4 regions of the Martinezella sp. CNPSo 3964 genome follow, and region 1 is predicted to be linked to each of the others. Evidence: predicted binding sites of a transcription regulator. Region 1 holds the regulator's gene; each other region holds the start of a gene.
What was found. Region 1 encodes PhoB, which activates phosphate uptake and scavenging genes when phosphate is short. Its sites were predicted from a motif close to TGTCATNNANCTGTCAT; they were not measured.

Region 1 (5,654 bases):
GTGCCTTCGTCGAAAGAACGTCCGGGGCCATCATCGTCCTGCTCTTCTTCCTCGTCGCAATGAATATCGGCGCCATCCTGCTGCGCCGCCGCTTCGAGCGGCGCTGGTAAGGGAGGGCCGTAGGATGAACATGATGACGGAAGCCGCAAGCGAAAAAGCATTGACCAAGAAGATGATGACGATCCCCTACAAGATGATCGGCCAGGACGTTTCGGTCTTCTATGGCGACAAGCGCGCGCTTTTCGACGTCAATCTGAAGATCCGTGCGAATACGGTCACGGCTCTGATCGGTCCTTCCGGTTGCGGCAAGTCCACCTTCCTGCGTTGCCTCAACCGCATGAACGATACGATCGAGACTTGCCGCGTCACCGGCAAGATCACGCTCGACGATCAGGATGTCTACGATAACAGCATTGATGTCGTTGAATTGCGCGCCCGCGTCGGCATGGTCTTCCAGAAGCCCAACCCGTTTCCGAAGTCGATCTATGAGAATGTCGCCTACGGTCCGCGCATCCATGGCCTGCATCGTTCGAAAGCCGATCTCGAACATATCGTCGAAACCAGCCTGCAGAAGGCCGGTCTTTGGGGCGAGGTGAAGGATCGGCTCCATGACGCCGGTACGAGCCTGTCGGGCGGTCAGCAGCAGCGTCTGTGCATCGCCCGCGCCGTTGCGGTCAGCCCGGAGGTCATCCTGATGGACGAGCCGTGCTCGGCGCTCGATCCGATTGCAACGGCCAAGGTCGAAGACCTTATCCACGAGCTGCGGGAAAATTTCACGATCGTCATCGTGACGCATTCCATGCAGCAGGCAGCCCGCGTTTCGCAACGCACCGCAATGTTCCACCTCGGCCACCTGGTCGAGGAGAATGACACCGATAAGATGTTCACCAATCCCGACGATTTCCGCACGCAGGATTACATCATGGGCCGTTTTGGTTGATGATGTCAGGCGCGCGGCTCATTTCACACAGTTCACCTTGAGGATAGAAAAATGGTCTCCACTCACATTCTCTCTGCCTACGACGAAGACCTGAAGTTCCTGACGCGCCGCATTGCGGAAATGGGCGGCCTGGCCGAGCAGATGGTCAGCGACAGCGTACGCGCGCTCGTCAACAGCGATGCCGGTCTTGCCCAGAAGGTCATTTCCGACGACGTCGTTCTCGACCATGCCGAGCGCGAAGTCGGCGACAAGGCGATCGTCACGATCGCTCGCCGCCAGCCGATGGCAGCCGACCTGCGTGAGATCATGGGTTCGATCCGCATCGCCTCCGACCTGGAGCGTGTTGGCGATCTTGGCAAGAACACCGCCAAGCGCGTCATCGCCGTTCAGGGCACCGGCGTTCCACGCCGCCTCGCTCGCGGCATCGAGCACCTCTCCGAACTGGCGCTGAGCCAGCTCAAGGAAGTTCTGGATGTCTACGCGACCCGCTCGCCCGACAAGGCCGTGTCGATCCGCGAACGCGACGAGGAAATCGACGCAATGTACACCTCGCTGTTCCGCGAGATGTTGACCTACATGATGGAGGATCCGCGCAACATCACCACCTGCACGCATCTTCTTTTCTGCGCCAAGAACATCGAGCGCATCGGCGACCATGCCACGAACATCGCCGAGACGATCTATTACATGGCGACAGGCGCGCAGCCGGAAGGCGAGCGCCCGAAAGACGATACCGCCAACACCGTCGGCGCGGTGACGGAATAATCTGGAAGCGAAGAAAGGAGACCATAGGCGCATGGTTCCGAGAGTTGCTGTTGTAGAAGACGAGGAAGCGCTTAGCGTTCTGCTGCGCTACAATCTTGAGGCCGAAGGCTTCGAGGTCGACACGATCCTCAGAGGCGATGAGGCTGAGCTGCGTCTCCAGGAGCGCATCCCCGATCTCCTGATCCTCGATTGGATGCTCCCCGGTGTATCCGGCATCGAGCTCTGCCGCCGGCTGCGTATGCGGCCGGAGACGGAGCGCCTGCCGATCATCATGCTGACGGCCCGCGGCGAGGAAAGCGAGCGCGTGCGTGGGCTTTCCACCGGCGCGGACGATTACGTCGTCAAGCCGTTCTCGACGCCGGAGCTGATGGCCCGCGTCAAGGCGATGCTGCGGCGTGCCCGCCCGGAGGTTCTCTCCACGGTGCTGCGCTGTGGCGATATCGAGCTGGACCGCGAAACCCATCGCGTCCATCGCAAGAGCCGCGAAGTGCGGTTGGGGCCAACGGAATTCCGCCTGCTGGAATTCTTGATGTCCTCGCCTGGACGCGTCTTCTCGCGTTCGCAGCTGCTCGACGGCGTATGGGGGCACGATATCTATGTCGACGAACGCACCGTCGACGTCCATGTCGGCCGTCTGCGCAAGGCGCTGAATTTCTCCAATATGCAGGATGTCATCCGCACCGTTCGTGGCGCGGGCTATTCCATGGAAGCCTGAGCGGCAAGGCCGCTCGGGCATTACGACATAGCGGCGGAAATATAAAAACGGGCCTCGAGGGGCCCGTTTTTCTTGGGTTTTGCTTATGGTTTTCAGCCGTTGTTGCGTCGGCGATCATGCACCGGCTGGTAGGCCATGCGCTGATGATAGGTGCAATAAGGCGACGAATCCGGGCTGTCGTTGCCGCAGAAGTGGAAATCATCCTTCAGCGGGTCGCCGACCGGCCACTTGCAGGTGCGTTCCGTCAGTTCCGTCAGGCCGAGCCGGCGGGAGATCGGAACGACGACATTTGCAGCCGGGCGATATTGAATTTCGTTGACGGAATCGACCTCGATCTCTTCCTTCAGCATGGTTGCGCCCTGCTGACGGGTGACCACCGTGCGGGTAGCAACGCGCGATCCGTAGCTTGCGGCGCGAGGCGCTGCGGCGCTGCGCTTCGGCGTGCGCGCTGTGGTTGTCGTGCCGCCCGCCTTCGCTCGACCGGGAAGGTTCAGGCGATGCACCTTGCCGATGACGGCATTACGGCTCACGTCACCGAGCTGCGCAGCAATTTGGCTGGCGCTCAACCCTTCGGACCATAGCTTTTTCAGCTTCTCGACGCGTTCGTCTGTCCAATTCATGCCCTGTCTCCGCTGTCGCGTTTCCGATGGCAGAATCCCTCACCATTGCCTCGCATGGGAACAAGGCGCGAAACGCTCTAAAATTGTGGTGACTAGTTCCGCCGCATGCAGTCTAGCAATTGGTTTTTAACCTAGTGTGAGGCTGACTCCGTGACAAGAGTCGCGAGAATCTTGAGGAATCGATTTCGAGGTTTTCCCCAACTTGCTGCCCAGGCGTGGCATTTCTGCAATAGGCGCCGCCGAACCCATCTCTTTCGCCCGCAAGCGCTATCTCGCACCTGCTAAAGCGCCAGTTTTGTTGACATCGCGGTGCAAAACATCAATAGTGCCCAAGCCGCCGCAAGGCGGCATTTTTGATTTTTTCGGACCCGTTTCATCAAATGGAAGCGATCGGTCCTTAAAGTTGTGATCGAGGAGATATGGCCATGGCCGAGACCACGCCGCTTTATGACACCTATATGCGCGCTCCGCTACGGTTCGAGCGAGGCGAGGGCGTCTGGCTGGTCACCGAAAATGGCGAGCGCTACCTCGATTTCGCGGCCGGCGTCGCGGTCAACTCGCTCGGCCATGCCCATCCCCATCTTGTTGCCGAATTGAAGGCCCAGGCTGACAAGGTCTGGCACCTTTCCAACCTCTATGAGGTGCCCGGTCAGGAGAAGCTGTCGAAGCGGCTGACGGAAGCCACCTTCGCCGACAAGGTGTTCTTCACCAATTCGGGTGCAGAAGCGCTGGAATGCGCCATCAAGACGGCACGGCGCTATCAGTTCGCCAAGGGGCATCCTGAAAAGTTCCATATCATCACCTTCGAAGGTGCGTTCCATGGCCGCACGATCGCGACGATCGCTGCCGGTGGTCAGGAAAAGTATATCGAAGGTTTCGGTCCGAAGGCGCCGGGCTTCGACCAGGTGCAGTTCGGCGATCTCGATGCCGTGCGTGCCGCTATCACCGACGCGACGGCCGCGATCCTGATCGAACCGGTGCAGGGCGAGGGCGGCATCCGCCCGGCCACCAATGAATTCCTGCGGGGGCTGCGCCAGATCTGCGACGAGCACGGCCTGCTGTTGATCCTTGATGAAGTGCAGTGCGGCGTCGGCCGAACGGGCAAGCTGTTTGCCCATGAATGGGCTGGCATCAAGCCTGACATCATGGCGGTCGCCAAGGGTATCGGCGGTGGTTTCCCGCTCGGTGCGTGCCTTGCGACGGCGGAAGCTGCTTCCGGCATGAAGGCGGGCACGCACGGCTCGACTTATGGCGGCAATCCGCTTGCCATGGCCGTCGGCAACGCCGTTCTCGACATCGTGCTCGCCGAAGGCTTCCTGCAACATGTGCGCGATATCGCGCTGGTGTTCCGTCAGGGGCTGGCCTCGCTCAAGGATCGCTTCCCCGACATCATCGAGGATGTTCGCGGCGAAGGCCTGATGCTGGGCGTCAAGGCGGCCATTCCGCAGGCGGAGCTGCTGCAGGCGATCCGTGCGGAGCACCTGCTTGGCGTGCCGGCCGGCGACAACGTCATCCGCTTGCTGCCGCCGCTGGTCGTGACTGCCGAAGAAGCACGCGAAGGTCTCGCTCGCCTGGAGCGTGCCGCCGAGCGTGCGCGCGCCGCCCGCACTAAAAAATCGGCTTGAGTTCAACGCCCGCAGTCGGGGCGTTCCTGCCCCACGCGGGCGTTATTGTTTTTTCTGGAGTACAGGTAAGGACATGGCTTCTCCGAAACACTTTCTCGATCTCTCTGCCGTTCCGGCTGCAGATCTGCGCAACATCATCGATGACGCGATCGTACGAAAGACCGCGCAGAAGGCCGGCACGGCCGACAAGCCGCTCGCCGGCAAGATGCTGGCGATGATCTTCGAGAAGCCGTCCACCCGAACCCGCGTCTCCTTTGATGTCGGCATGCGACAGCTCGGCGGCGAGACGCTGTTCCTCTCCGGCACCGAAATGCAGCTTGGCCGCGCCGAGACGATCGGCGATACGGCAAAGGTGCTGTCGCGCTATGTCGATGCCATCATGATCCGCACGACCGATCACTCCCGCCTGCTGGAGCTGGCGGAACACGCGACCGTGCCCGTCATCAATGCGCTGACCGACGATACGCATCCCTGCCAGATCATGGCCGATATCATGACCTTCGAGGAGCATCGCGGCCCGATCAAAGGCAAGACGCTTGCCTGGACGGGCGACGGCAACAATGTGCTGCATTCGCTGATCGAAGGCGCCGCGCGCTTTGGCTATCGCATGAATATGGCGGTACCCCTTGGTTCCGAGCCGAAGGATCACTATCTGAACTGGGCCCGCAACGAGGGCGCCGAAATCATGCTCTCGCATGATGCAGACCGTGCGGTCGCCGGCGTCGATTGCGTGGTAACCGATACCTGGGTTTCCATGAATCAGGAGCACCGGGCTCGCGGTCATAACGTCTTCCAGCCCTATCAGGTCAACAAGGCTTTGATGGCACAGGCCGGCAAAGACGCGTTGTTCATGCATTGCCTGCCCGCCCATCGCGGAGAGGAGGTGACGGACGAGGTGATCGACGGTCCGCAATCCGTTGTCTTTGATGAGGCGGAAAACCGCCTTCATGCGCAAAAGTCGATTCTTGCTTGGTGCCTGGGCGCGATCT
Region 2 (5,654 bases), on a different contig from region 1:
GCGTTTCATGCTCCCGCTTCATCACATCAAGCGGGGCTTTGCGGGTCGCCACCTGCTGCGGCATGTAGCCGGTGTTCGGATAGACGTTACCGAGCGGCGGCAGATGATCGCCCCAGAGGACGATGATGGTTTCGCGGTCGCGCTTTTCGGCCCAGTCCATCAACATCTTCAGGCTGTCATCGGCTTCGCGCACCCCTTGCGCATAGGTAGCGAGTGCGGCGCGGTCGTCATCGTTCAGATTTCCACCGATATCGACGGTGTTCTGAGCATAGCGGTTGGCTTCATAGGGGCCGTGTCCCTGAAGGGTAACCGCAAAGAAGAAGAAGGGGCGCTCGGCGGCGTCTCCTTCACGCATGATCTCCTTCATGAGGGAATCGTCGGCGGCGAACATGCCGCGCTTGTCCATGGCGGGCAGGGTTTCCTGAGTGTGAAACTCCTCGAAGCCGAAGGCGCGATAGACCTCGTTGCGGTTCCAGAACCAGCCGCTGAAGGGATGAAGCGCGCGCGCCGTATAGCCTTCGCCGCGGAAGAAGGTGGCAAGCGACGGCATCGGGCGGCGCACATATTGCTGATAGGGAATGCTGCCATAGGGCAGGAAGGCGTTGGAAAAGCCCGTCAGCGCCTCGAATTCGACATTGGCGGTCATGCCACCGAACTCCGGCGAAAAGACATGTCCCGATTGTCTGGCGCGGATGGTCGGCATCGGATCGGGCGTGAAGGCGACATTGGCAAGCCGCGTAGGGTCCCAGAGGGATTCACTCATCAGCATGATGACATCAGGTTTTTGGTGCGGACCGGAAAGATAACCGTAATTTCTCGCCGGCATGTCATCGATGACGCCAGGGCCATACCCGGCAGGCGATTTGACGTGCGCCATAGGCAGGTTGAGCGCGAAGGCGACGACGAATCCGTTATGGTTGTAGTTTTCCGTTTGATCCCAGACGATCGGAATGATGCCGAGCTTCTCGCGGATAAAGGAATATTGGGTCGGGTCCATCTGCGAAGCGAAGAGTGCTGTTAGCGGCACGCAGAGCGAAAACCGGCCAAGGCGCTCCTTGCGCGAAAGCACGGCGCTACGGCAGCTGATATAGCGCCAGACCACAATCAAGGTAGCCAGGCCGACGATGAGGCCGATCGCGAGTGCGGCGGCTGTCCAGGGGCGATCACTCACCATGACCGGCATCAGCTCCGTGATTTGCCGTGCGAACAGAAAGTCCGAGGGGTAGAGCGGATCGGAGAGAAAATTTTGCTTCTGGCTGGAAATGAAGGCAGGGACGAGCAGCAGCGGCGCGACGATCAAAGCTGACAGATGTGCGCGACCGACCAGGGCATCCAGCGTCAGCATCGCCAGCATGATAGTGGCGATGGTGGCGACGCCGGGACGGGATGTCGAAAGGAGATAGGTCCAGGCTGGGCCGAATTCGCCGCGCGCAACCCATTCGACCGTCATGACGATGGACAGGGAGAGAAGCAGGGTCAGCGCGAGGCTCAGGAGTAGATGCAGGCTGGAGGAGTTCTGCCTTGCCGCGCCGATCTTCTGGAAAAGGGCAAGCTTGCCCGCCAAGGCGGACTCGATGACCAATGCGACCAATGATGTCTCCGAATGCTGCACGTCGTTCATAAAATTGTCATGCTTCTGTCATGAACGGCGAATGAACCGCAAGGAGCGCTTGGTATTTTTCCGGGCAAAAATACCGCTTATGCGCGTGGTGCGATCTTTGATGCGTGTGGGGACAGGAAGGCGGTTGCGGAAGAAAGGTGCCATCGCTAAATGTATGCCATGACAGAGCAAAGCCAGATCACCCACACCATCCGCATTGCCGTTGCGCAGCTCAATCCGACGGTTGGCGACGTCTCAGGCAACCTTGCCAAGGCGCGCGAAGCCCGCGCCGAGGCTGCGCGCGAAGGCGCGCAGATCGTCTTGCTGACGGAATTGTTCATTTCCGGCTATCCGCCGGAAGATCTGGTGCTGAAGCCGGCCTTCATTCACGCCTGCTGGAAGGCGATCGAGAGCCTTGCCGTCGATACCGCCGATGGCGGCCCCGGCGTCATCATCGGTTTTCCCCGGCAGGACGAGACCGGGCGCTACAATTCCGTGGCGGTGCTCGATGGCGGCAAGGTCATCGCGGTCCGCGACAAGGTGGATCTGCCGAATTACGGCGAGTTCGACGAAAAGCGCGTCTTTGATCAGGGCGCCATGCCAGGTCCGGTCAATTTCCGCGGCGTGCGGCTGGGTATCCCGATCTGCGAGGACATCTGGGGTGAACTCGGCGTTTGCGAAACGCTTGCCGAGAGCGGTGCTGAAATCCTCTTGTCGCCGAATGGTTCGCCCTATTATCGCGGCAAGGTCGATGTCCGCCATCAGGTCGTGCTGAAGCAGGTCATCGAGACCGGCCTGCCGATGATCTATGCCGCCCAGCTCGGCGGTCAGGACGAGCTGGTTTTCGATGGCGCGAGCTTCGGCTTCAACGCCGACAAGACGCTGGCGTTCCAGATGAGCCAGTTTGAAACTGCCTTGGCGGTTACCACCTGGAAGAAGAACGGCGACGTTTGGCACTGCTCCGAAGGGCCGATGGCGCATATTCCGGAAGGCGAGGAGGCGGACTACCGTGCCTGCCTGCTGGGTTTCCGCGACTACGTCAACAAGAACGGCTTCAAGTCGGTCGTGCTCGGCTTGTCCGGCGGCATTGACTCGGCGATCTGCGCGGCGATTGCCGTCGATGCGCTGGGCGAAGAACGTGTGCGCACCGTCATGCTGCCCTATCGCTATACATCCCCGGATTCGCTGAAGGATGCGGCCGATTGCGCCAAGGCGCTCGGCTGCCGCTACGACATAGTGCCGATCGAAGATCCCGTCACCGGCTTCGCCTCCGCCTTGTCGGATCTCTTCGAAGGCACCGAAAGCGGCATCACCGAGGAAAACCTGCAGAGCCGTGCCCGCGGCACGATCCTGATGGCGATCTCCAACAAGTTCGGCTCGATGGTGGTGACGACGGGCAACAAGTCGGAGATGTCGGTGGGCTATGCCACGCTCTACGGCGATATGAACGGCGGCTTCAATCCGATCAAGGATCTCTACAAGATGCAGGTCTATGCGTTGTCACGCTGGCGCAACCTGCATGTGCCGCCGGGTGCGCTCGGCCCGTCGGGTGAGGTGATCCCCCACAATATCATCGACAAGGCACCTTCGGCGGAGCTCAGGCCGAACCAGACGGACCAGGATTCACTGCCGCCCTATCCAGTGCTCGACGACATCCTCGAATGCCTGGTGGAAAAGGAAATGTCCGTCGAGGAGATCGTGGCCCGCGGCCATGATGTCGCGACCGTACATCGCATCGAGCATCTGCTCTATCTTGCAGAGTACAAGCGTCGCCAGTCGGCGCCTGGCGTAAAGATCACCAAGAAGAATTTCGGTCGCGACCGTCGCTATCCGATCACAAATCGGTTCCGCGATCGCTGATCGTGCGTCCGACAGAGGAAGAGGACGAATGCGCAGCTCGGTCGAGATTTATAACATCCGCACGGGTGAGAACCGCGTCGTCTGGCAGACGAATGAACTGGTCGAGGCGCCGAACTATTCGCCCGACGGACGCTATCTGCTGCTGAACGGCGACGGGCTGCTATACCGTTTACCCTTGGATGGCGGCGCCGGGATTGTTCAGGTCGACACCGGTTTTGCGACCCGATGCAACAACGATCACGGCATCTCGCCCGATGGCTCGCTGATTGCCATTTCCGACAAGACGGAGCACGGCAAGGCCTGCATCTACGTTCTGCCGGCAGAGGGCGGTACACCAAGGCAGGTTACGACCAGTCTACCTTCCTACTGGCATGGCTGGTCGCCGGACGGAAAGCGCTTCTCCTATTGCGGCATCCGCAACGACGTTTTCGATATCTACACGATCTCGATCGATGGCGGCGAGGAGACACGCCTGACGCATGGAGAAGGCCGCAATGACGGGCCTGATTTCTCGGCCGATGGACAATGGATCTATTTCAACTCCAGCCGCACCGGCCTCATGCAGATCTGGCGCATCCATCCCGATGGCACCGGACTGCAGCAGGTGACCCATGATAATTATGGCAACTGGTTCGCCCATCCGTCGCCTGACAACGACAAGGTCGTGCTGATTTCCTACGATCCCGATGTCTTCGATCATCCGCGCGACCTGAATGTCCGCATGCGGTTGATGGATATGGACGGCGGCAATATCACCACGCTGTTCGAGCTCTTCGGTGGGCAGGGATCAATCAACGTTCCGAACTGGTCACCGGATGGTGATGCTTTTGCCTATGTCCGCTACGAACCAGCCTGACCTCTGGACAGATCGTATCTCGCGCGATAGATGTGACCTGTTCTCAGGGCGCATCCGATCCGCGGGAAGGGCAAGGCCCACCTGAAGCATAGAATATGAGACTGCCACACCTCTTTTCAGTCTGTGGGCGCGGATACCGGACGTAAATGGAAGGAGGTCTATCGTGACCACGCGCTCTTTGGCTGTCGACGCCACTCTCGATTCCCTGAAAAAGCAGGCCAAGTCTTTCCTCAAGGCCGTCCAAGCTGGCGATGCTTTGGCGCAAAGCCGCGTTGCGCCCTATTTTGCTGACATTGCCGATGTGGGATTGCAGGACATTCAGCTCGTTCTTGCCCGCGAGTTCGGCTTCTCCAGCTGGACGAAGCTCAAGGCATATCTGGAAAGCGGCGATCGCAAGCACGTCCCGCGGGATCAGCTTGCCAACCGCTTCCTGTCGCTGGCGACGGTTTCGTATTTTGCCAATATCCCTGCCGATCCCGCACGTTTCGATGAGGCGCTGCGGCTGTTTGCAGACAATCCGGAGATTGCCGACGAAAGCATTCACGTCGCCGCTGCGCTCGGCGATGCTGACCGCATAGGTCGCTGGCTCGATCGTCAGCCGCAGCTTCTTGATCGCAAGGGCGGACCGCATGATTTAACTCCGCTGATGTGTGCTGCCTATGCTCGCGTGCCGGGTCGTTCCAGCCTGCTGGCTGCGCGTGAGCTGGTCAGGCGCGGGGCCGATGTCAACGCCTTCTTCCTTGATGCAGGACAATATCGCTTCACCGTTTTGACTGGCGTCTTCGGCGAAGGCGAGGCGGGAAAGGACCGCCAACCCCAGCACCCTGATTGCAAGGCCTTTTCGCGCCTGCTGCTTGAAGCTGGTGCAGACGCCAATGACAGTCAGGCGCTTTACAACCGCATGTTCGAACGGGACGATACATGCCTGAAATTGCTGATCGAATATGGCTTGTCCGCCAGGGACAAGAACAATTGGCTCGTGCGCGAAGACGGCAGGTTCGTCGCGAACTCGCAGACCGTTTTCGACTATCAACTTGCCTGGGCGCTGGAACATCGCATGGGTGAGCGCGTACGTCTGCTGGTGGAACACGGTGCTGATGTCAATACGACCGTCAATGGCAGGACGCCTTACGAATGGGCGCGGCTAGGTGATGACAAGGATCTCGCATTGTATCTCGTTCAGCAGGGAGCTGTAGCGGTTCGTCTGAAACGTGAGGATTGGGTCTATATCCAGATTCAGCAGGAAGCCCGGAACGAGGCGGTCGATCCGGCGATAGTCGTCGAGCACATAAAGAGAGTTGCGAGAGAACTCGATATTCCCGAAGCGATGAGCCAGGC
Region 3 (5,654 bases), on a different contig from region 1:
CGACACGCTCATTGCCGAAGGAATCGTCTCACGCCTCAAGGTTGCCTTGCCGGCAAATCTACCCGTTACCTTCCTCGCCGTCGAATCCATCGGCTACTCCATCGAACATATGGATGTGGCCGGCACGAAGACGTTGGCCTTCGACGAGGCGGTCAGGCGCTGGCTCGACATCGCCGGACGGCTGAATGGGCTCGGTATCCGTAAATTCGTCATGCTGAACGCCCATGGCGGCAACTCGCCGCTGATGACCATCGTCGCCACGGAAGCGCGCGTGCGCTTCGATATGCTGGCGGTCGCGACCAGCTGGACCCGCTTCGGCGTGCCGGACGGGCTGATCGCACCGGAGGACAAGGCGATCGACATCCATGGCGGCGATATCGAGACGTCGGTCATGCTCGCCCTCCATCCCGAAAAGGTCGACATGTCGAAGGCGGAAAACTTCCCGTCGCGCCAATCGAACTTCATCAAGAGCTTCAAGCATCTGCGTGCCTACGGCCCCCATGCCTTCGGCTGGAAGATGTCCGATCTTGGTAAGCACGGCGTCGCCGGCAATGCGGGTGCGGCGACGGCTGAAAAGGGCGAAAGGCTGATTACCCATGCCGTCAAAGGTCTCGTCGAACTGCTCGAAGATGTCGACAAATTCGATGCGACGACGCTGACGTAATCGCGCAGTCAATCCGGCCGCCCGCAACCCAATGTGATCTTATAACATATAAAAGCCTTTGAACTGACGCCTCCAACTCCTTATATGGAACCCGACCAATGTCTGCTCCCCGGGGCAACCTTCCATATTTCGAGGCTCCCATGACCGAAACAGCCACGCAAAAGCCCGTTCCCGTCACCGTTCTCACCGGTTATCTCGGCGCCGGCAAGACGACGCTGCTGAACCGCATCCTTTCGGAAAACCACGGCAAGAAATACGCCGTCATCGTCAACGAATTCGGCGAGATCGGTATCGACAACGACCTCATCGTCGAGTCGGACGAAGAAATCTACGAAATGAACAATGGCTGCGTCTGCTGCACCGTTCGCGGCGACCTGATCCGCGTCGTCGAAGGCCTGATGCGCCGCCCCGGCCGCTTTGACGGCATCATCGTCGAAACCACCGGCCTTGCCGATCCGGTTCCGGTCGCCCAGACCTTCTTCATGGATGACGATGTCCGCGCCAAGACCGAACTCGACGCCGTCGTTGCGCTCGTCGACGCCAAGCACCTGCCGCTGCGCCTGAAGGACAGCCGCGAGGCCGAAGACCAGATCGCCTTTGCCGATGTCGTCGTCATCAACAAGTCCGATCTCGTCTCTCCGGAAGAGCTCGCCCAGATCGAGGACATCGTCCGCGCCATCAATCCGGCTGCCCGTGTCTACAAGACGACCCGCTCCGGCGTCGAACTCGCCCGCGTGCTGAACCAGGGCGCCTTCAATCTGGAACGTGCGCTTGAGAACGATCCGCACTTCCTCGAGCATGGCCACGAGGATCATGTCTGCGGCCCGGATTGCGATCATCACCATCACGACCATGATCACCATCATCATGGCCACGATCATGACCACCATGACCATGACCATGACCATGATCACGACCATCATCACCACGGCCTGTCGCCGATCCACGACGTGACCGTACAGTCGGTTTCGCTGCGTGGCGGCGAGATGAACCCGGAGCGTTTCTTCCCCTGGGTTCAGAAGGTCACGCAGACGCAGGGGCCGAACATCCTTCGCCTCAAGGGCATCATCGCTTTCAAGGACGATCCGGAGCGCTATGTCGTCCAGGGCGTGCACATGATCATCGAGGGCGATCATCAGCGCCCCTGGAAAGACGGCGAAAAGCATGAGAGCCGCCTCGTCTTCATCGGCCGCGAACTCGACCGCGAAAAGCTGGAAGCCAGCTTCAAGGCGTGCGAGGCGTCCGCCTGATGCCGACTGTCGCTCCGCTTGATATCGACGGCCATGTTCTGGCCGTCGAATTTTTAGGTGACACCCCCTTCTTCGCCAGCGCCGCCGGCGCGATCCACCGCCTCGAAGGCGGCGAGAAGATCACCGAAGCCCATCAGGGGATGCTGACCTGCATCCGCGATCCCCATAGTGAGAGCCTAATTTCGGGCGGCGAAGACGGCAAGGTGCTGCGGATCGCGGCCGACGGCAGCGCGACGACGCTCGCCGAAGCGCCACGCAAATGGATCAGCCAGCTTGCCGCCGGTCCGCAGGGTGCCGTCGCCTATTCCTATGGCAAGAGCACCTTCGTGCGCCTTTCCGACGGCACGACGAAAGAGTTTGCCGAGGAGCGCACCGTCGAAGGCATCGGTTTCGCACCCAAGGGCCTGCGCATCGCCGTTGCCCGGTATAACGGCGTATCGCTGCATTGGGTCGGCATGAGCGCCCAGCCGGTCAATCTCGAATGGAAGGGCGCCCATACCAGCGTCACCTTCTCACCGGATGGCCAGTTTATCGTCACGACCATGCAGGAAAATGCGCTGCATGGCTGGAAGCTGGACACGAAGCCGGGCGCGGAAGCACGCCACATGCGCATGACCGGCTATCCCGCCAAGGTGAAGTCGCTCTCCTGGTCGAACAAGGGCAAATGGCTTGCCTCTTCGGGTGCTCCCGCGGCGATCGTCTGGCCCTTCCAGGGCAAGGACGGGCCGATGGGCAAGGCGCCGCTCGAACTCGGCACCCGCGCCAACATCATGGCGACCTCTGTAAAGTTCCATCCTGCCGAGGATATCCTCGCCATCGGCTTCATCGACGGCATGATTCTCGCGGTGCGCCTCGGCGACGCCAAGGAAGCGCTCTTGCGTCGTCCCGGCAAGGGTGCGATCACATCGATGAGCTGGAGCAAATCCGGCAAGCTGCTCGCCTTCGCCTCGGAAGCCGGCGATTGCGGCATCGTCGACGTATCCGGTTAAGCAGAAAGACAGGGTCATGCCTCAGTCGGGAACGGCAATTGTCGGGAATACGCCTGCGCCAGCCGAAAACGTCTGGGACGTGATCCGTTGCGAAGCCGCCGAGCTGGCGGCGCGCGAGCCGACGCTCGCCCCGGTGCTGCAGGCGCAGTTGCTCACCGGAAGCTCCAATGCCGAGAGCCTTGCCAAGGTGCTGGCCGCACGGCTCTGCGTCGTCAGGATCGAGCATGGCGACATGCTGTCGCTGCTGTCGGACGTGCTGACGCGATATCCCGCCATCCTGCAGGCGACCGAAGCGGATCTCGTTGCCGTGCGAACCCGCGACCCCGCCTGCACCACCTATCTGCACGCGCTTTTGAACCTGAAGGGCTTCCATGCCCTGCAGACGCACCGCATCGCCCATGCCCTCTGGACAGAAGGCCGCAAGGAAATTGCCAGCTGGCTATCCAACCTCGTTTCGCTCGTCTTCGGCCCGGATATTCACCCGGCCGCGAAGATCGGCACATCGATCATGCTCGATCATGGTTCCGGCATCGTCATCGGCGAAACGGCCGTTATCGAGGATGAGGTCTCCATCCTGCAGAACGTTACCCTCGGCGGCACAGGCAAGGAAAGTGGTGACCGGCATCCGAAGATCCGCCACGGCGTGATGATCGGCGCCGGCGCCAAGATCCTCGGCAACATCGAAGTCGGCGCTTTCAGCAAGGTTGCCGCCGGCAGCGTCGTTGTGAAGCCCGTTCCCCCACACTGCACGGTTGCCGGCGTACCCGCCGTGGTCGTCCGTATCCATCGCGCCGATGAAATTCCGGCCGAGACGATGGATCAGAATATTTAATCTTCCTATTTGGGTGACCGGGGCCGCCTCGTCCTTCGAGGCATTTCTACGCTTCGCTCCGAAATGCACCTCAGGATGAGGCGGAGCAGGCCGACAACGCCCTAGGCCACAGCCCAAACGGCAGAGACTAGCCCTCATGGTGAGGAGACCCATTGGGCCGTCTCGAACCACGAGGGCGGGTGGAGGCACCAGCCGTGACATAAGGTAGCATCGCCACTTTTCCCGACAGACGCTCTCCGTTGGTCATCGGCCGCCACTGCGGAATCAGCCCTTTGTCGCCCCCATGCTCGACAAAAGCGATATCCCCTCTCCGCACCCTTCATGGAACTGTCATACTCCGTTGATAGCTCGAAAGGGTTCTCTATGCCCGGCGTGGCGCAAATGCGCCGGAGCAATGCCCCCACTCAAAGAGGATATGACGATGACCAGTTTTTCACGTCGCGCCGCCCTTGCAACCGGCAGCGCGCTTAGTCTTGTTTTGCTCTGTTCCACCGCCGTTGCCGCTGACTTAAGCCCGGCACCGAATACCGCGACCCCCATCAAGCATCTTGTCGTTATCTTCCAGGAAAACGTCTCCTTCGACCATTATTTCGCGACCTACCCCAAGGCCGCAAATGTCGATGGCGAGCCCGCATTCAAGGCCTCCGACAACACGCCGGCCGATATCAACACGCTCGCCAATGCCGGTCTTCTCGACACAAATCCGAACAAGACCAACACGGCCAACGGCGCCGATGCGGCGGCCCCCTTCCGGCTCGACCGCACGCAGGCCGCAACCCAGTCGCAGAACCACGGCTATACCGCCGAGCAGGCCGCCTACAACAACTTCGCCATGGACCTTTTCCCCGCCAATACCGGCAAGGGCACCAAGGGTGCGGCCGGTGCCTTTGGCACGAAAGGGCAGGTCATGGGCTATTATGATGGCAACACCGTCACGGCCTACTGGAACTATGCCCAGCACTATGCGCTGAGCGACAATTCCTTCTCCACCAATTTCGGCCCCTCGACCCCCGGCGCGCTGAACCTGATCTCCGGCCAGACCAACGGCGTCATCCTGCCGCCCGGCTATACGCTGGAGAGCGATGGCACCTATTCCAAGGGCCGCATCGTGCCTGATGGCAATGGCGGCTGGACTGCGATTAGCGATTTCGACCCGACCGGCGACGTCTGCTCGGTCGGCCAGACAGCGCTGATGTACGGCAAGAACATCGGCGACATGCTGAACGAGCACAAGATCACCTGGGGCTTCTTCGAAGGTGGCTTCGATCTGACGCAGACCAATCCGGACGGCACGGCGGCCTGCAAGCGCGCAACCACCTCGACCGTCACCAAGGTCAATAGCGCCGATTACATCCCGCATCACCAGCCGTTCCAGTACTACGCCTCGACCGCCAACCCGACGCACGCACGCCCGTCCTCCGTCGCCGCAATCGGCACCACCGACGCAGCCAATCACCAGTACGACATGACTGACTTCTATGCGGCGCTGAAGAACGGCAACATGCCGACTGTCAGCTTCCTGAAGGCACCCGCTTATCAGGACGGCCATGCCGGCTATTCCGATCCGCTCGACGAACAGGAGTTCGTGACGCAGGTGGTCAACACCGTGCAGAATTCACCGGATTGGAAGGATACCGCGATCATCCTCCTCTACGACGATTCCGACGGCTGGTATGACCATGCCCACGCGGTCGTCAATCCTTCGAAACTCCCGGTCAAGGGCTACGACGTGCTGAGCGGCGACAGCTGCTCCACCGGCACGGCGCTGCCTGGTGTCAACGGCCTGCCGGCGCAGGGACGTTGCGGTTATGGCACACGCCAGCCGCTGCTCGTCATCTCGCCCTATGCCAAGGTCAACTTCGTCGACCATACGCTCACCGACCAGACCTCCGTCATGCGCTTCATCGAGGACAACTGGA
Region 4 (5,654 bases), on a different contig from region 1:
CGCAATTTCTCGACATGTCAAAACCATTTCTTGAGCAAACGCTTATTCTAGAGGCAACTTTTCTGACTTTGGCGGCCTTGAACTCGCTCATTTACGTGTTCGTCGCCGACATGGCACGCGGCTTCATTCGCAAGGCAAGCGTGCAACGCGCCGTTAACAGAACGGGCGGAACCCTGTTGATTGCAGCCGGCGCAGTGACCGCCGGATACCGTCGGATGGCCGCCTGAGGCGGTGCAGGGTTGCGGGGCGATCACGGATAGGTTAATGGGGATTCATAATTTTATCGATCCTGTGACCGAATTTGGCGGTCCTGTGGCCGAATTGCATCGAAATTAGGTTTGGTTTTTTCGAAAGTGACAGAATGGTAACGATCGGATTTCCCAGCCTGAAGCGCAGCGTTGCCTTATCGGCAATGATGTGCGGCGCTCTTGCCGGGTGCGCAAGCACTCAGCAGCAACAGACGTCTCAGGCAGAACTCCCGTCGGCACACACCAACGTGCCGCATCCGAATACGACCCTAACCGCAACTGGCACAGCCGCGCCCGCAGGCGGCGTCGCAATAGCGGCAGTATCGCCGACCTTCATCGGTCCGCAGCGGCCGCAACAGACGGCAATGGTAAAGTCCGGTCGTGTTGTTCCGGGTACGGCAAATGTTGCTGCTGCAGCGGTAAGCCAGCAGCAGATGGACGCGGCACAGGGGCGCTTCGGCGCGCCGGTAGCAAATGCTGCCAATCAGGGCACGGCCGCAATCGCAGCTGCGACGGGTGCGCCTGCCGCCGGTACATCGACGGCTGCGGCCTACGCGGCATCCGATGTGCCCCTGGTGCCTTCCGTGGTTGCAATTCCCATGCCCAATCCGGCACGCCCCGGCGATGCCGCGCTCACGCCGGTTTCCGCATCCACGGCCCAGGGCGAGCCGACCATTCCGATGACATCGGATGTGGCAGCCATTCAAGTCGCAGTGCCGACGCCGCGTCCAGATTCGATGGCACAGGCAGAAGTCGCCTTCGCCACCCCCGCTCAGATCGGCGTTCAGCGCTATGCGGACAACCGCATGCATTACGACTTCAATTTCGACAGCAGCGGCCCGACGGTCGTTCCGGCTGTCATGACCACCACCAACACGCCGAATTACGATTCCGATGTTCCGGCTGCGGAAAAGAGCTACGTTTCGAAGCTCATCCAGAAATACGCCAAGCTCTACGAAATTCCGGAATCCCTTATCCATCGCGTCGTTCACCGCGAAAGCCGCTACAATCCGAAGGCCTATAACCGCGCCGGATATTTCGGCCTCATGCAGATCAAGTACAATACGGCCAAGTCGATGGGCTATGAAGGCCCGGCGTCCGGCCTCCTTGATGCCGAAACCAACATCAAATACGCCGCCAAATATCTGCGCGGCGCATGGATGACGGCCGACAGCAAGGCAGAAAACAAGGAAGCCAATGCGGTCCAGCTCTACGCTCGCGGCTACTACTACGATGCCAAACGCAAGGGCCTGACGGACGTCGCCAACGGCAATTACTGATCTATCGGGATATTGTGAAAGCCGGCCTACGTGGAGGCCGGCTTTATCACATCCATGATCCGCTTTACCAGGATTTGCGGCCGATAATCCGCCCAGGTCGGCGTCAACCCCATCCGCACGACAACAAGATTGGCAGACGGCACGATTGCGATCGTCTGGCCGTCGTGACCGGTCATCCAGAAGGTATCCGCAGGCAGGCCAAATTGCGCATTGGAGCCGCCGGGGCCGGCAAGCCAGGCTTGAGCCTGCGAGTAAACGCCCTCGGAAGCCTTCGTTGGCGTGCGCATGGCGCCGACAAAACCTTCCGGCAGCAGGCGGTGCCCATTCCAAACCCCATCCTGCAGCAGAAAGAGACCAAAACGTGCCCAATCGCGGGCGTTGGCGTAAAGATAGGAACTGCCGACGAAGGTGCCGCGCTCGTCGGCCTCGAAAACGGCGCTGTACATGCCGAGCGGCCCGAAAAGTGCTTCACGCGGATAGGAGATGGCAGCGCTCAGATTGGGCAGCCGGTTCATCCAGAGGCGCGAAAGCAGCGCTGCCGTGCCGCTGGAATAGCTGAAACGTTCGCCAGGGGCAGCCAACTGATGCGCGTCGGCTGCGATACTGGTCACGTCCGGGTCGAGGTAGAGCATACGCGTCACGTCCGACACGGTGCCATATGACTCGTTGAAGGCAAGGCCGCTCTCCATGGCGAGAAGATCGCTGAGTTTGATATCCTTGCGTGGGTCCACGCTCCATTGCGGCAGAAGATTCTGATCGTCGAAGGACATGCGGCCAGCCAGCATCAAACGACCGATGATGGCTGCATTGACGGTCTTCGTCATGGACCAGCCGATCAACGGCGTTCCCTTGCCGAACCCGTCGCCATAAGTCTCGGCGACGATGCGGCCATCCTTGACGACGACGATTGCGCGCATGGCAGGCCCGGCGAGGTCAGAATTCGATACGATATTGGCAAGCTTCGTCCCTTCGTCGCCCTGGCCAAGGTTTACCGTATCCCCATCCGGCCACACGGCATCACTCTTCGGCGCCTTGACCTTGTTGAGAAAGACGGCGCTGCGAGCCGCCTGCAGATCGCCGTCCGGCACCAGCGCACAGCCAAGCGCACCGCGATAGAGCGCACGGTTCGGCGCAAACAATCCGAGGAAGCGGGCCGTGACAACTCCTTCCTCTCGGTCCACATAGACTCGAATGAGTTTCAATGCGGGATTGCCGGGAGCCTGCACATCCTCTTCCAGTACCTTGTCCGGGTCTCGCTTGGCGACGAACGTGTTGGAGCAGACAATCTTTGCGGCATAGCCATCGCCGACCTTGAGCAATTCCGGCGGATAAACAGACAGCCAAATGGCCCCGCCGGCGACAATGATCAGCAGCAAAACAATAAGAGCCCCGATCACTCTCGATATCAAACGCATGTTGCATACCCTCCAAAAAGGTAGGCGGAGACAATCAGGAAACGTAACAAGATGAAAGGCCTATCGTGATGGCAGCCCGTTAAATCTGCGTAACGGTCCATTTCCGCGAAATCTGCCAACAGCCCGCGTCATCAGACTGTAGCATTGCCGGGTTACACGCCCTGAACTTCACAAATCGGTGACAAGACTCAGATGACGGAATTCGCCCCGGATGCCGGTCTCCAAAAGAACCGGAAACTCAAGGACGCTCTGCTGCAGCACAAGGCACTGTCTAAAGCTGGCCTCTCCGAGCGCCTGTTCGGGATGTTGTTTTCCGGCCTCGTCTATCCGCAGATCTGGGAAGATCCGGATATCGATATGGAGGCGATGGAGCTGCAGGCGCATCATCGCATCGTCACCATCGGTTCGGGCGGCTGCAACATGCTCGCCTACCTCTCGCAAAATCCTGCATCCATCGATGTCGTCGATCTCAATCGCCACCACATCGCACTGAACAAGCTGAAGCTTGCGGCTTTCCGTCTGCTTCCCGGCCATGCGGACCTGGTGCGCTTCTTCGGAACGCCTGACATCGCGGCCAATAGCCAGGCCTACGACCAATTCATCGCGCCGCGCCTCGACACGGCAACCGCCAACTACTGGGACGGCCGCGATCTCTATGGCCGTAGGCGCATCACGGTCTTCAACCGCAACATCTACAAGACCGGCCTTCTCGGCCGCTTTATCGGCGCCGCCCACATATTGGCACGCCTGCACGGCGTTCGCCTCGCCAAGATGACGGAAGCCCGCACCATGCGCGAGCAGCGTCAGTTCTTCGAAGAGGAAATCGCACCGATCTTCGACAAGCGGGCGGTTCGCTGGCTGCTCGGTCGCAAGAGCTCGCTCTTCGGCCTCGGCATCCCGCCGCAGCAGTATGATGAGCTTGCAAGCCTTGCGGGCGACGATTCCATTTCGGCCGTGCTGAAACACCGCCTGGAAAAGCTCGCCTGTCACTTCCCGATGCGCGACAATTACTTTGCCTGGCAGGCATTCTCGCGCCGCTACGCTGCCCAGCACCAGGGTCCCCTGCCCACCTATCTCAAGCCGGAACACTATGCCGCGATCCGCGCCAATGCCGATCGTGTCGACGTGCATCACGCCAATTTCACCGAGCTTCTCGCTTCCAAACCGGCAGCCTCGCGCGATCGCTACATCTTGCTTGATGCGCAGGACTGGATGACCGACGAGCAGCTCAATGGCCTCTGGGCGGAGATCACCCGCACGGCGCGCGAGCACGCCCGCGTCATCTTCCGCACGGCTGCGGAAAAGAGCATCATTGAGGGTCGTCTTTCTCCAGCGATCCGCGACCAGTGGGTCTATTTCGAAGAGCGTTCGCAGGAGCTCAATGCTCGTGACCGCTCGGCCATCTACGGCGGCTTCCACATCTACGGGAAAAAAGCGTGAGCCAGGCGGATACAGGCATAGAAACCAGCGCAAACAACCACGCCAAGCTGATGGACGGCATGTACCGCTATCAGCGTCACATCTATGACCTTACCCGCAAATATTACCTGTTCGGACGTGATCGAACGATCGAACAGCTGAATGTGCCAGTCGGCGGCTCGCTTCTGGAAGTGGGCTGCGGCACGGGTCGCAATATGCTGCTCGCCTATCGACGCTTCCCCTCCTCTCGGCTCTATGGCCTTGATATCTCGCAGGAAATGCTGATCTCGGCGCGTGCCAATTTCCGCAGCTTGAAGCAGATGCCGGATTTCCGCGTCGCCGATGCCACAGCCTTTTCGCCAGCCGATTTCAGCGTAGGCGGGTTTGATCGCGTGATGATTTCCTACGCGCTCTCGATGATCCCGGACTGGAAGAATGCCATCGACGCTTCGCTCGATGCGGTCGCACCCGGCGGCGAGCTTCATATCGTCGATTTCGGCCAGCAGGAAGGATTGCCTGGTTGGTTCCGTGCCATACTCAAAGGCTGGCTGAAGAAATTCCACGTCACTCCCCGCGCCGATCTTCTGACGGTGCTCGAAGAAAAAGCTGCAGCGCGAGGCATGTCGGTGAGAACCGAAAGGATCGGCCGCGGATATGCCTGGCGGGCGGTGGCAACCCGGCACGGCGCTTGAGCGGCGACAGATTCCAGCGCAAAATCCGGCCTCTGAAGGCACCAGGCATAAGAATTTGCTTGAAGATAACGCATTTTTTACGTTGATATGGTGAATAAACTGGCAAGATCAGCTGGCAACAGTCTGGTCTGCCGCTCTTTCGGATTATCGGGGACCATATTACGGAAGCCAAGTCTTGGGGCAGCAAGATCACTCGCGCCATAACAGGATATCCATGCGCCGGCTTCTGGCATGCCTACTGCCGCTCGCCCTTTTCTTGAATGGCTGCACGACGGGCTATGATGCCCTATCGACGGCGGCTCTTCCCAAGACCAGGTTCGCCGATACGAAACCCCAGGATTTCGGCCGCGATCATCCCGAGCGTCACCCCATCCATGGCATCGATATTTCCAAATGGCAGGGCGATATCGATTGGAAAGCCGTCAAGGGTTCCGGTGTCGCCTTCGTTTTTATCAAGGCGACGGAAGGCAAGGATCGGATCGATCCTCGTTTCACCGAGTATTGGAATGAGGCCAGCGCTGCGGGATTGCTGCACGCGCCCTATCATTTCTTCTATTTCTGCTCCACGGCCGACGAGCAGGCCGATTGGTTCATCCGCAA

Region 2: AC13Q5_RS30860 (LTA synthase family protein) is a predicted target of PhoB. The motif match lies at 1,627-1,643, and genes of this name have one in related genera.
Region 3: AC13Q5_RS27695 (phospholipase C) is a predicted target of PhoB. The motif match lies at 4,053-4,069, and genes of this name have one in related genera.
Region 4: AC13Q5_RS07410 (BtaA family protein) is a predicted target of PhoB. The motif match lies at 3,070-3,086, and genes of this name have one in related genera.

The regions. Positions count from the first base shown of each region.
Region 1 is NZ_JBXSOW010000007.1:136,193-141,846, reverse strand. It holds gene pstA (phosphate ABC transporter permease PstA) at 1-110, shown strand, start outside; gene pstB (phosphate ABC transporter ATP-binding protein PstB) at 125-940, shown strand; gene phoU (phosphate signaling complex protein PhoU) at 992-1,705, shown strand; gene phoB (phosphate regulon transcriptional regulator PhoB) at 1,737-2,420, shown strand; gene AC13Q5_RS21805 (GcrA family cell cycle regulator) at 2,513-3,040, opposite strand; gene AC13Q5_RS21800 (acetylornithine transaminase) at 3,466-4,665, shown strand; gene argF (ornithine carbamoyltransferase) at 4,739-5,654, shown strand, end outside.
Region 2 is NZ_JBXSOW010000014.1:132,821-138,474, reverse strand. It holds gene AC13Q5_RS30860 (LTA synthase family protein) at 1-1,621, opposite strand, end outside; gene AC13Q5_RS30855 (NAD+ synthase) at 1,781-3,460, shown strand; gene AC13Q5_RS30850 (TolB family protein) at 3,489-4,316, shown strand; gene AC13Q5_RS30845 (ankyrin repeat domain-containing protein) at 4,480-5,654, shown strand, end outside.
Region 3 is NZ_JBXSOW010000011.1:69,864-75,517, forward strand. It holds gene AC13Q5_RS27675 (creatininase family protein) at 1-664, shown strand, start outside; gene AC13Q5_RS27680 (CobW family GTP-binding protein) at 805-1,914, shown strand; gene AC13Q5_RS27685 (WD40 repeat domain-containing protein) at 1,914-2,903, shown strand; gene cysE (serine O-acetyltransferase) at 2,920-3,735, shown strand; gene AC13Q5_RS27695 (phospholipase C) at 4,157-5,654, shown strand, end outside.
Region 4 is NZ_JBXSOW010000002.1:162,724-168,377, forward strand. It holds gene AC13Q5_RS07395 (LysE family translocator) at 1-227, shown strand, start outside; gene AC13Q5_RS07400 (transglycosylase SLT domain-containing protein) at 362-1,528, shown strand; gene AC13Q5_RS07405 (serine hydrolase domain-containing protein) at 1,555-2,943, opposite strand; gene AC13Q5_RS07410 (BtaA family protein) at 3,136-4,383, shown strand; gene AC13Q5_RS07415 (class I SAM-dependent methyltransferase) at 4,380-5,054, shown strand; gene AC13Q5_RS07420 (glycoside hydrolase family 25 protein) at 5,269-5,654, shown strand, end outside.